Linked DNA regions of Paraglaciecola psychrophila 170. The protein of the gene in region 1 interacts with the protein of each later gene in a pairwise test. Links are inferred from orthologs where the notes say so. Each region holds a gene or a part of one and is shown on either strand. Other genes may lie near its edges.

Evidence for each region. Proteins that work in one complex are often made in the same cells at the same time.
Region 2: the proteins of plsB (region 1) and acpP interact in binary tests that used the Escherichia coli proteins (3 or more experiments, as listed by UniProt). The link is inferred for Paraglaciecola psychrophila 170 from one-to-one orthologs.

The regions. Positions count from the first base shown.
Region 1 is NC_020514.1:5,191,416-5,199,866, reverse strand. What follows is about bases 2,472-5,516. They hold plsB (glycerol-3-phosphate 1-O-acyltransferase PlsB), read left to right. Parts: upstream 2,472-2,798; coding sequence 2,799-5,234; downstream 5,235-5,516. Other genes in these bases: C427_RS22835 (LysR family transcriptional regulator), read right to left, coding at 5,327-5,516; lexA (transcriptional repressor LexA), read right to left, coding at 2,472-2,608. Also shown: ctaD (cytochrome c oxidase subunit I), read right to left, coding at 1-511; coxB (cytochrome c oxidase subunit II), read right to left, coding at 524-1,648; more of lexA, read right to left, coding at 1,985-2,471; more of C427_RS22835, read right to left, coding at 5,517-6,211; C427_RS22830 (nucleobase:cation symporter-2 family protein), read left to right, coding at 6,313-7,680; C427_RS22825 (amidohydrolase family protein), read left to right, coding at 7,687-8,451. UniProt on the Escherichia coli protein: Catalyzes the transfer of an acyl group from acyl-ACP to glycerol-3-phosphate (G3P) to form lysophosphatidic acid (LPA). This enzyme can utilize either acyl-CoA or acyl-ACP as the fatty acyl donor.
Region 2 is NC_020514.1:2,652,289-2,654,968, reverse strand. It holds acpP (acyl carrier protein), read right to left. Parts: upstream 1,621-2,680; coding sequence 1,381-1,620; downstream 1-1,380. Other genes in the region: fabD (ACP S-malonyltransferase), read right to left, coding at 2,559-2,680; fabG (3-oxoacyl-ACP reductase FabG), read right to left, coding at 1,790-2,527; fabF (beta-ketoacyl-ACP synthase II), read right to left, coding at 66-1,304; pabC (aminodeoxychorismate lyase), read right to left, coding at 1-5. UniProt on the Escherichia coli protein: Carrier of the growing fatty acid chain in fatty acid biosynthesis.

The DNA.
Region 1 (8,451 bases):
CAGCAAACACAAACAATGCCGTACTGTCGGCACTGTATGTTGTTGACAGAGGTGCGTAGAAGGTCCAACCAAAAGCAGGACCGCCACCTTCTAGAAATAATGAAGATAACAGAATTAAAAAAGCAAAAGGTAATATCCAAAAGCTCCAGTTATTCATTCTAGGCAGAGCCATATCTGGCGCACCTATCATCATAGGTATTAACCAGTTGGCCAGTCCCGTAAAGGCAGGCATAACCGCACCAAATACCATGATAAGGCCGTGCACAGTGGTCATTTGATTAAAAAAGTGAGGCTCTACTATTTGTAATCCCGGTTGAAACAATTCAGCTCGTATTACCATAGCCATTGCGCCACCAGTTAGAAACATGATGAAAGCAAACCACAAATATAGAGTACCGATATCTTTATGGTTGGTGGTATATAACCAACGTTTTATGCCGTATGGAATATGATGTTCATGGTGATCATCTGCATGAGAATCATGCTGTGTGTCATCAGTTGTTGTTGTCATGGTCACCTTCTCCTATTGTCCGTTCATTGCTGAATTGATGTCTTTGGCTTGAACTAAGTCACCAGTATCGTTACCCCAAGCATTACGCTCGTAAGTCACAACAGCAGCAATTTCAGACATAGTTAATTGTTTCGCATAAGATTGCATAGCACTGCCTGTGACACCGTTTATCAATATATCGATGTGTTTAGGCTGATCTGCAACAGCGATTTGACTGCCTTTTAATGCGGGAAAAACACCTGGTAAACCTTCGCCATTTGGCATATGACAAGCAGCACAGTTGGCGTTGTAGACATTTTCGCCTTGCTCCATCGCTTCATCCATTGTCATATTCATGGCTAACAGCCTTTGTTCTTCTGCTTTTGCTTGTTGCTGTACAGCTTCTTGTTCTGAAATCCACTCAGCATATTCAGCAGGCTCTTTGGCAATCACTACAATGGGCATGAAACCATGATCTTTGCCGCAAAGCTCGGCACATTGACCACGATACACGCCAGGATCATTGACCTTAGTCCAAGCGTCATTGATAAAGCCGGGATTAGCATCTTGCTTGAACCCAAAATCTGGCACCCACCAAGAATGGATGACATCGTCTGAAGTAATAAGAAAGCGGACTTTTTGGCCTGTAGGAATAACGAGAGGTCTGTCTACCTCAAGTAAGTAGTTTTCACCTTTAGGCAGTTTTCCAGAGATTTGGTCAGCCTGAGTGGCCAATTTCGAATAATACTCAACGTCATTATCCATATACTTGTAATGCCACTTCCACTGTGAACCTGTCACCAAAATGGACACATCAGGCTCACTGGCATCTTCCATATCAATTAGGAGATTCATGGCGGGAACAGCCATCACAACCAATATAATAAAGGGGATCACTGTCCAAGCGATTTCAACTTTTACATTTTCATGAAAATTTGCAGGCTTAGCACCCCTAGATTTTCTGTGGAAATACATAGAAATAAACATAGCGATAAATACGCCGGCGCCAATCAAAACACAAATAACAAACATCAACATATGCATGTCATACACACCAGCACTGATGTCTGTCACGCCTTTAGTCATGTTTAACTGGTATTGCTCAATTTGATCTTTCGATTCAGCAAATACCGGCGCTGTCATCAATGCAGATAGCATAGTTCCAGTCCTGAAAAAAATTCTCTTCACATAGCACCTCATGTACGTCAAACGTACTTTTTATTTTTCACTGAAACATAAACATCAGAATAGAAACAACTGCCATCTTAGTTAATATTTAGTTAATTTATTGTTATTTTTTACTTCTGGGATGTTAAGGGTCGCTCATTTAATAGCGACTAGTCTAGCTTTTTTGCCTAAGTTACAACCAACTGATTATTTTTTAAACACAAAGTTGTTAAAAAATGCAAATGAAAGAGGGAAAAGGGATTCTAAGAGGAAAAAACAGATAAATATGAAAAAGCACATTATAGAGAATAATGCGCCTCGCAAAAATTACATCCAGTCGGCGTTTCGAATAACCCCCACTGCAATGCCTTCAATATTAAATGGCTGAGTCGCCAAATCAACCTTAATGGGAGAAAACGCTTCGTTTTCAGCATGCAGCAAAACCTGCCTGCCTTTTTTCTCGAGTCGCTTTACAGTAACCTCGTCATCGACTCTTGCGACTACCACTTGGCCATTGTGTACATCACTAGTGCGATGTACTGCTAATAAATCGCCGTCCAAGATACCGATATCTTTCATACTCATACCGTTTACTCGGAGCAAAAAGTCAGCACTGGGTTTAAACAAACTAGGGTCCACCCGATAATGACCTTCAATATGCTCTTGAGCCAGAATAGGTTCGCCCGCAGCAACCCGACCAATCAAAGGCAAACCTAACTCTTCGAGTTGGTCTTCAAGTGGTGTATTTAACTTAATACCACGAGATGTACCAGGTAAAATTTCTATTACACCTTTACGCGCTAGCGCTTTTAAATGTTCTTCCGCTGCATTAGCAGATTTAAAACCTAATTCCCGGGCAATTTCAGCGCGGGTAGGCGGCATACCGGTATTCAACATTGTATTTTTAATTAGTTGAAGTACTTCTTCTTGTCGAGCAGTTAGTGGACGCATAAACAGCCTGTTTTTTTATACAGTTAGTATGATTATATACAGTTATACTTAAATCTCAAATTTGTTTTATGCTTGCTGTGATATGTCTAAAATAAAACGGCAAACAAACTATAATCATTTTTATCAAAGTTAAACTGCTAGGAATGTCTGTGGTATCCTGCGCCAGATTTAATATCTGCGAGCGAAAAGTATGTTGTGGCTGCATAAATTGCTGTTAGCAATAGTGACGGTACCGGTAAAATGGTTAGTAAAAGTGAACAGCACTCCAAGCGACCTTGAGGCTGAATTAGGCATAGATAAAACCCGCCCTATTGTTTATTTGCTGCGCACCCGTTCGGTTACAGATCAAATAGTACTAAAGATGTCTGCGGTGGCATTAGGCTTACCTAAACCCACACTAAATCTGACTATTGGGGATCAACACCATTCTTCTTGCCTGTTTTTACAGAAACCAAAATCAGTATTAAACCGCAAAACAAAAGCGACTTCGATTCAAGAAGATGCGGCTAAACTATTTAGTCTTCACAGAAAAAATCCAGACCTCGATATTCAGATAGTACCCGTTTCTATACTTTGGGGTAGAGCACCAGATAAAAATACCTCAGGCTGGTCAGACGTCATCGCCAACCAAGTTTCTCCTAGCTGGCTGCGTAAATTTTTTATTGTGTTGTTTTTAGGCAGAGATAACTTTGTCTGTTACAGCAAAGCCGTATCTTCAAGGAAAATGCTGGAATTAAAAGGTAGTGACGAAGAAATCGCCCACAAACTTATCCGTGTTGCGGGTACACATTTTTATCGTCGCCATCAAACATTAACAGGTCCCAACATCCTTGAGCGCCATCAACTATATAATAGTGTTCTAGGTGCAAAATCGGTACGTAAAGCTATTGTTGAAGAAGCTCGCACCAAAAAATTAAGTCACCAACAAGCCAAACAACAAGCAAAAAAATACGTCAATGAAATTGCTGCCGATTACCGCCCAGGCATGATCAGATTGGTCGAGAAAATTTTAACTAAAATTTGGAATAAAATTTATAACGGTATAGAAGTTCGACATGCCGATAAAGTAAGAGCTTTGGCACAGAATGGCCACGAAATCATCTATGTACCTTGTCACCGTAGCCATATGGATTACTTATTGCTCACCTATGTTATTTACCATGAAGGGTTAGTCACCCCACACATAGCCGCTGGTATTAATCTTAATTTTCGTCCTGTTGGCGGAATATTACGTAAAGCGGGCGCTTTTTATCTCCGCCGAAGCTTTGCTGGCAACAAACTCTACACTGCGGTTTTTCGTGAATATCTTGAATTGCTATTTAATAAAGGTTATTCAGTCAAATATTTCCCTGAAGGGGGGCGCAGCAGAACCGGACGTTTATTGCCGCCTAAAACCGGTATGTTAGCGATGACTTTACAGGCGCTAATAAAAGGTGTTAATCGCCCAGTGAGTATAGTTCCAGTCTATATTGGGTATGAACATGTGATGGAAGTGTCCAGTTACCTCAAGGAATTAAACGGAACAGGCAAGGAAAAAGAATCATTCTTTCAAATATTTTCAGCCATTAAAAAACTCAAAAATTACGGTTACGGTTTTCTGAATTTTGGAGAACCCATAAATTTAACTAACTACCTTGATCTACAAGTGCCTAATTGGAGAGAGGATCAAGAAAAAAATGGCGACAAGAAACCCAAATGGCTAACCCCAGTAGTAAATAAACTTGCTACAGATGTGATGGGCAGAATAAACCAAACGGCAGCCGTTAGTGGTATGTCAATTTGTGCCATCTGTTTGTTATCGGCTAAAAAGCACGCTATGGCTGAGTCTGAATTAGAACAAGCCATTGACCACTTTTTAGAATTATTGCGTGACTCGCCTTACAGTGAACTTGCCACCCTGCCAAAAATAACGGGTAAAAAATTATTAGAAAACACCCTCAAGCTGAATAAATTTAGCGTGTCCGAAGATAGTTTTGGAAAAATAATCTCACTAAAAAGCAAAAATGCTGTGGCGCTAACCTATTACCGCAACAATATTCTTCACTTATTTGCTTTACCCGGCCTGATTGCGGCCATCGTGTTTGCCAATAAAAGTGTATCCAAGCAACAAATATTGCTGTTGGTAGCTAAGCTCTACCCCTTACTCAAACGTGAGTTGTTTATGTATATGAGTACAGAACAAGCAGCATCTTACACTGAATCACTGCTTACTAAGATGTTGGCAATGGGTTTGCTCGAGACCAATGAAAACAAAATTAAGACACCCGCAGCCAATAGTAAAGAATTCTACTCAGCTTGGTTGCTCAACCGCAGCATTCAAGAAACCTTACACCGCTATGCGGTAGTGTTAACGTTATTATCAAAACAAGAAAGAGTCAGTCGCGCGGTACTGGAAAAGAAAAGCGCTCAATTTGCTGAGAGATTAGCCGCGCTGCATGGCATCAACTCACCAGAATTTTTTGATAAGAAGGTTTTGGCTACATTTATCCAAGCATTAAAAGAAAATGCCTTAATTGAAGCAGATGAAGATGGCCAATTGCGCCATTCAGAGCTCAGCGAGGCTTTAAAAATAGATGTCATTAACCTTATTGAGCCTGAGATAGCGCAACGTTTGCAACAGATATAATGCTTGGTGTTATAGAATGTTGATATATACATCCAGAGCCATTAGTTAAAACACTAATAGTTATTAAGCAAAGGGTATTTCTCAAAATATCCTTAAATCGGCGTCAAACCAAAAGCATCTCTAAGCCAGCTTCCTGCCTTACCCAATCGCTCGCTAGAAGACCAAATTAAATCCACACCCACCTCCCATTCGGTATGAGGATATGACGTTAATTGTAATTCGCATAACTGCTCTTGCAACTGCAAGTCCAAAACCAGTTGCTTTGGTACGGTAGCCCATCCCATTCCTGCACATAGGGTATTCATCAATGTCAGATAACTGGCCATTCGCCATTGGTTGGTGCCGCTCAAGTATTCACTAGTAGGCAATTTATCCAGTAAGGGCAAATAAACGAGCTGTCTATGCTGATTTAACTGCTCGAAATTAACTTGAGGTAAATTAGCTAAAGGATGGTCTCGGTGCACTACATTGGCGAATGCTATATTACCAAGCCTTTTAAAATGTATGTTTTTAGGATAGTGGGCACCGGCACACATTATTCCTAAAGATGCGTCGCCTTGTTCGATCAACTGCTGAATATACTGAGAAGACGGGTGCAATATATTTAAATCCACAGGAGGGAAATATTCCGCGAAGCCAGCAAGGTTATGATTCAATATTTGAAAAGGGATAGTTTCGTCAATGGCAATAGTCACTTGGCTTTCTAGCTCTGCAGCCAAACTGTTGGCACGATTCTCCATCGACGAACACTGATGTAATATAGCTTCTGCATCCCTAAGTAAAGACTGCCCATGCGCAGTTAAAATTGGATAACGCCCGCTACGATCAAACAAGCTCACCCCAAAATCAATCTCCAAATTTGCCACTGCAATACTCAATGCAGATTGTGACTTACCCAGCTTACGAGCTGCAGCTGAAAATGACTTCTCACTTGCCACGGCACAAAAGGCAGTTAATTGTTCTAGAGATAAATGCATAAATAGCTAAGTTCTATTAAAAATTTTAATAGTTCCCATTTTGCACATTAAAACCAGCAGAGTAAATTAGTCTTATCGCCTTGCTTGTTAAGTGAAAAGTTATGCCTCTTACTGACACACCTTCAGAGACAAAAAGCAGCGGCATTCACCCTGTAGATCAACGTTTACCACTTGCACCTACTGTGTTGCTTGGTTTACAACATGTACTAGTGATGTACTCGGCCTGCATAATAGTGCCCTTAATCTTAGGTGCGGCTCTGCAGCTGCCTAAAGAAACCTTGTCTTTAATCATCAATGCCGATTTATTTGCAGCGGGATTGGCTACCTTAGTACAGTGTTTTGGCAACCGTTATTTTGGCATTAAGCTACCCATAATGATGGGCGTAACCTTTACTTCAATCGCCCCGATGATTGCCATTGGTGTTAACCCGGAACTAGGCTTACCAGGGATTTATGGAGCGATTATTGTTTCAGGTATATTCGGCATACTCTTTGCGCCAATAATGGGCCGTTTAATGCGGTTTTTCCCACCTGTGGTAACAGGTTCGGTATTGCTGGTTATTGGCATTAGTTTAATGAAAGTAGGCATTGAATGGTCTGCAGGTGGTAGCCCTACTCTTGTCGATGGTTCAACTAACCCTGATTTTGGTAAACCTATTTATTTACTGGTTAGCCTACTCCAGCTTATCTTAATCCTACTTATCACCCGTTTTGCTAAAGGATTTTTGAGTAATGTATCAGTGCTGATAGCCATGCTAGCTGGGTTTATTGCTGCTTGGTTACTAGGGGATATTTCACTTAAAGGCTTAAATGACGAACCTTGGGTTGCCCTCATCAAACCCTTAAGTTTAGGAATGCCCACCTTCGATTTTTTAGCCATTTGCTCCATGTCCCTAGTGATGTTGGTAACTATGGTTGAATCCACAGGGATGTTTTTAGCTTTAGGTAAATTAGTAGATAAAGAAGTAGACCAAAAACAACTAGTAAGAGGCTTACGCTCCGACGGACTAGGGACCTTATTAGGTGGTTTATTTAACGCTTTTCCTTACACCTCTTTTTCCCAGAACATAGGTTTAGTCACCATAAGTGGAGTCAAAAGCCGCTACGTGGCCGCCGCCGGAGCCTTTATTTTAATTGCCTTAGGTTGCCTTCCTAAAATGGCATTTATTATTGCTTCAATACCGCAATATGCCTTAGGCGCTGCGGCCATGGTGATGTTTGGAACCGTTGCCTTGATGGGGGTGCGCATTTTAAGTGAGGTAGACTTTACTGAGTCCCGTTCTAATTTATTGGTGGTATCCGCAAGCTTAGGCATTGGTTTAATCCCTATGATAGCCCCAGACTACTTTCAATATTTACCACTATGGAGCCACATCTTTACCGACAGTGGCATTATCTTAAGCGTATGTACCGCTATTCTGCTTAATGCCATTTTTAGCCCCTCACCTGAACAAACGAAAAAAGGTTAATACCTCATGACAACAACACTTTACCAAGCAGACTACCTAGTCACCATGGACAGTAACAACACCATAATCAAACAAGGTGCGGTACTTGTAGAGCAAGGTAAAATCAAACAACTAGGTAAAGCGAGTGAGCTACTCCCCCAACATCCCAATGTCACCGTTAAAACCTATGCTAATCGCATATTAATGCCGGGTTTAATCAATACACATTGCCACTCGGGCATGTTGCGCGGCACGGCTGAAGGCTTACCAGTATGGGATTGGTTGCAACAATATATTGATCCCATGCATAGGGTATTAACTCCCAAAGATGCCAGTTTATCGTCATGGTTATGTTATGCCGAAGCCCTGCTATCAGGTACCACTTGTATAGTGGATATGTGGCGTTATATGGAAGGCAGTGCCGAGGCGGCCAAACAGCTTGGTATTAGAGCATGCTTAGTACCCTATGTAGCCGAACATCCTGAGCATGACTACTTTGAAACCTTAGACAGTAACGAAGCTTTGATTAATCAATGGCATCAAGAAGCGGATGGGCGAATACAAGTATGGGTGGGCCTTGAGCATTTGTTTTATGCCGTACCACCAGCATTGAAACGTATAGCTGACCTATGCCAAGACTACCAAGTTGGCTTTCACACCCATAGCAACGAAAGTCAATTTGATGTAGAACAAACCCTTGAACGCTACAAAACCAGACCTATTCAAGCCCTCGAAAAATTTGGCTTACTCAAAGCCCCTAAAACACTCTTAGCTCATTGTGTGTGGACTGAT
Region 2 (2,680 bases), 2.5 Mb from region 1 along the record:
ATCATTCATAGTCGCATCTAAATACCCTAAAATAGCTTCAATAATATTCAATAGCCAAACTCTGCCTAGAGTCTTTTAAACAGTAGTGAGCCATTAGTGCCACCAAAACCAAAAGAATTACATAACGCAAATTCCATCTTCACAGGTTTTGCAGTATGGGCAACGAAATCAAGGTCGCAGCCTTCACCAGGGTTATCTAAGTTAATAGTTGGGGGGGCAATCTGATCGCGTAGTGCCAGTATAGTAAAAATAGCTTCAACTGAGCCTGCGGCTCCAAGTAAATGTCCAATCATTGATTTGGTGGAACTTACCAAAACCTTGTTTGAATGTTGACCAAAAGCATATTTAATCGCAGCAACTTCAGCGACATCTCCTGCAGGAGTCGATGTGCCATGTGCATTAATGTAACCAATTTCACTCACATCAACCTTGGCATCGTTAATCGCATTGACCATGGCAGCCGCAGCACCTTCACCATTAGCTGGCGGCGAAGTCATATGGTAAGCATCGCCACTCATGCCAAAACCAACCAGTTCAGCATAAATTTTAGCGCCACGCTCTACAGCAGAGTCATAGTCTTCCAACATCACGACACCTGCACCCTCCCCCATAACAAAACCATCTCTGTCCTTATCCCAAGGGCGGCTAGCCGCTTCAGGGTTATCATTGCGGGTCGATAAAGCACGGGCTGCAGCAAAGCCGCCAATACCTAAACCACAGACAGTTGACTCAGCACCACCGGCAATCATCGCATCTGCGTCACCGTATGCAATGATACGAGCAGCAATACCTATATTATGGACGCCAGTGGTACATGCAGTAACAACATTAATATTTGGGCCTTTGAGACCTTCAAATATTGAAAAGAATCCTGAAATCATATTAGTGATCGTGGCAGGAACAAAAAATGGTGAAATTTTTCTTGGGCCTGATTCAAGCATCCGCCGATGGTTTTCTTCAATTAAACCCAGACCACCAATCCCAGAACCAATAGCAACACCAATTCTTGTTGCATTTTGAGTGGTGACTTTAAATCCTGAATGCTCGAGAGCTTGTTTACCGGCCGCGATCCCTAACTGGATAAACCTATCCATCTTTTTGGTTTCTTTTTTAGGAATGTACTGTTCGACATTAAAATTTTTGACTTCACCGGCAAACTGAGTGGTAAACGAGGAACAATCAAAAGAGGTGATAGGTGCAATCCCACTTTTACCCGCAAGTATGCTTTTCCAGGTGGAATCTACAGTATTGCCAACAGGAGAAAGCATGCCAAGACCGGTCACAACAACGCGACGTTTAGACACATTGGCCTCCGACTATTTATAAAAATGTGTGTGATTTAAAGAAGAAACGGCCCAGAGAGGACCGTTTTGTAAAGTATTATGCGTCTTTATTAGCGTTAACGTAGTCAATAGCAGACTGAACAGTGGTAATTTTTTCAGCTTCTTCATCAGGAATTTCAGTATCGAACTCTTCTTCAAGGGCCATTACTAATTCGACAGTGTCTAGTGAATCCGCACCTAAATCATCAACGAATGAAGCTTCTGGTTTAACTTCCTCTTCTTTAACACCAAGTTGCTCAATGACGATTTTTTTTACACGTTCTTCGATAGTACTCATAATTCTAGTTATCCTTTAAGTCGCTAGATATAATTTTGTGCGTAGTGTATTCAGCTAAGTGACCCCTTGCAAGTAGCAGGGTCAACTTTTTTTCTGGTCTAACCACTCACGGATTAGTAAATATTTATTCTTTTAATAAAGCATCAACAAAATTACACTTTATTTTATTTCATCCCATATACATGCCGCCATTGACATGTATCGTTTCTCCAGTGATATATGCAGCATCATCACTTGCTAAAAATCCCACTGTTGCCGCTATTTCTTTAGGGTCGCCCAAACGGTTTGCTGGAATATCTTTAAATATACTTTCTTTTTGGTCATCAGTTAATGATTTTGTCATATCGGTATCAATAAATCCCGGAGAAACTACATTAACGGTAATACCTCTAGATGCAACTTCACGGGCCATAGACTTACTAAAACCTATCACTCCCGCTTTGGCAGCGGCATAGTTAGCTTGACCGGCGTTGCCTGTAGAGCCAACCACTGAACCTATGTTAATGATACGTCCTTTACGTTTTTTCATCATACCGCGTAACACTGCTTTAGACATTTTAAAAATGGAGGTCAAATTGGTATCCATAATACTTTGCCATTCATCATCTTTCATACGCATCAATAAATTGTCACGGGTGATCCCAGCATTATTGACCAATATATCTACAGTGCCGTACTTTTCGGTAATGTCAGTCAGCAAAGCTTGCATTGATTCAGGTAGGGCGACATCGAGTACTTTACCTTCACCGCTTTGTTGCAGATAATCACTGATCGCTTGAGCTCCATTTTCAGAAGTTGCGGTACCTATAACCGTTGCTCCATCTGCGGCTAACCTCTCAGCTATCGCTCTGCCAATTCCTCTACTTGCACCAGTTACCAGTGCAATACTGCCATTTAAATTAGCCATACATTCTCTCAACAAAAAATATTTAAATAAGTTAAATTAATAAGTTAACGGAATCAACCGTGTTAATCGCGGTGCAACTTAGGCGTTTATCAATCCGCTTAGTTAATCCAGTTAATACCTTGCCGGGCCCCACTTCTAATAATTCTTCGACTC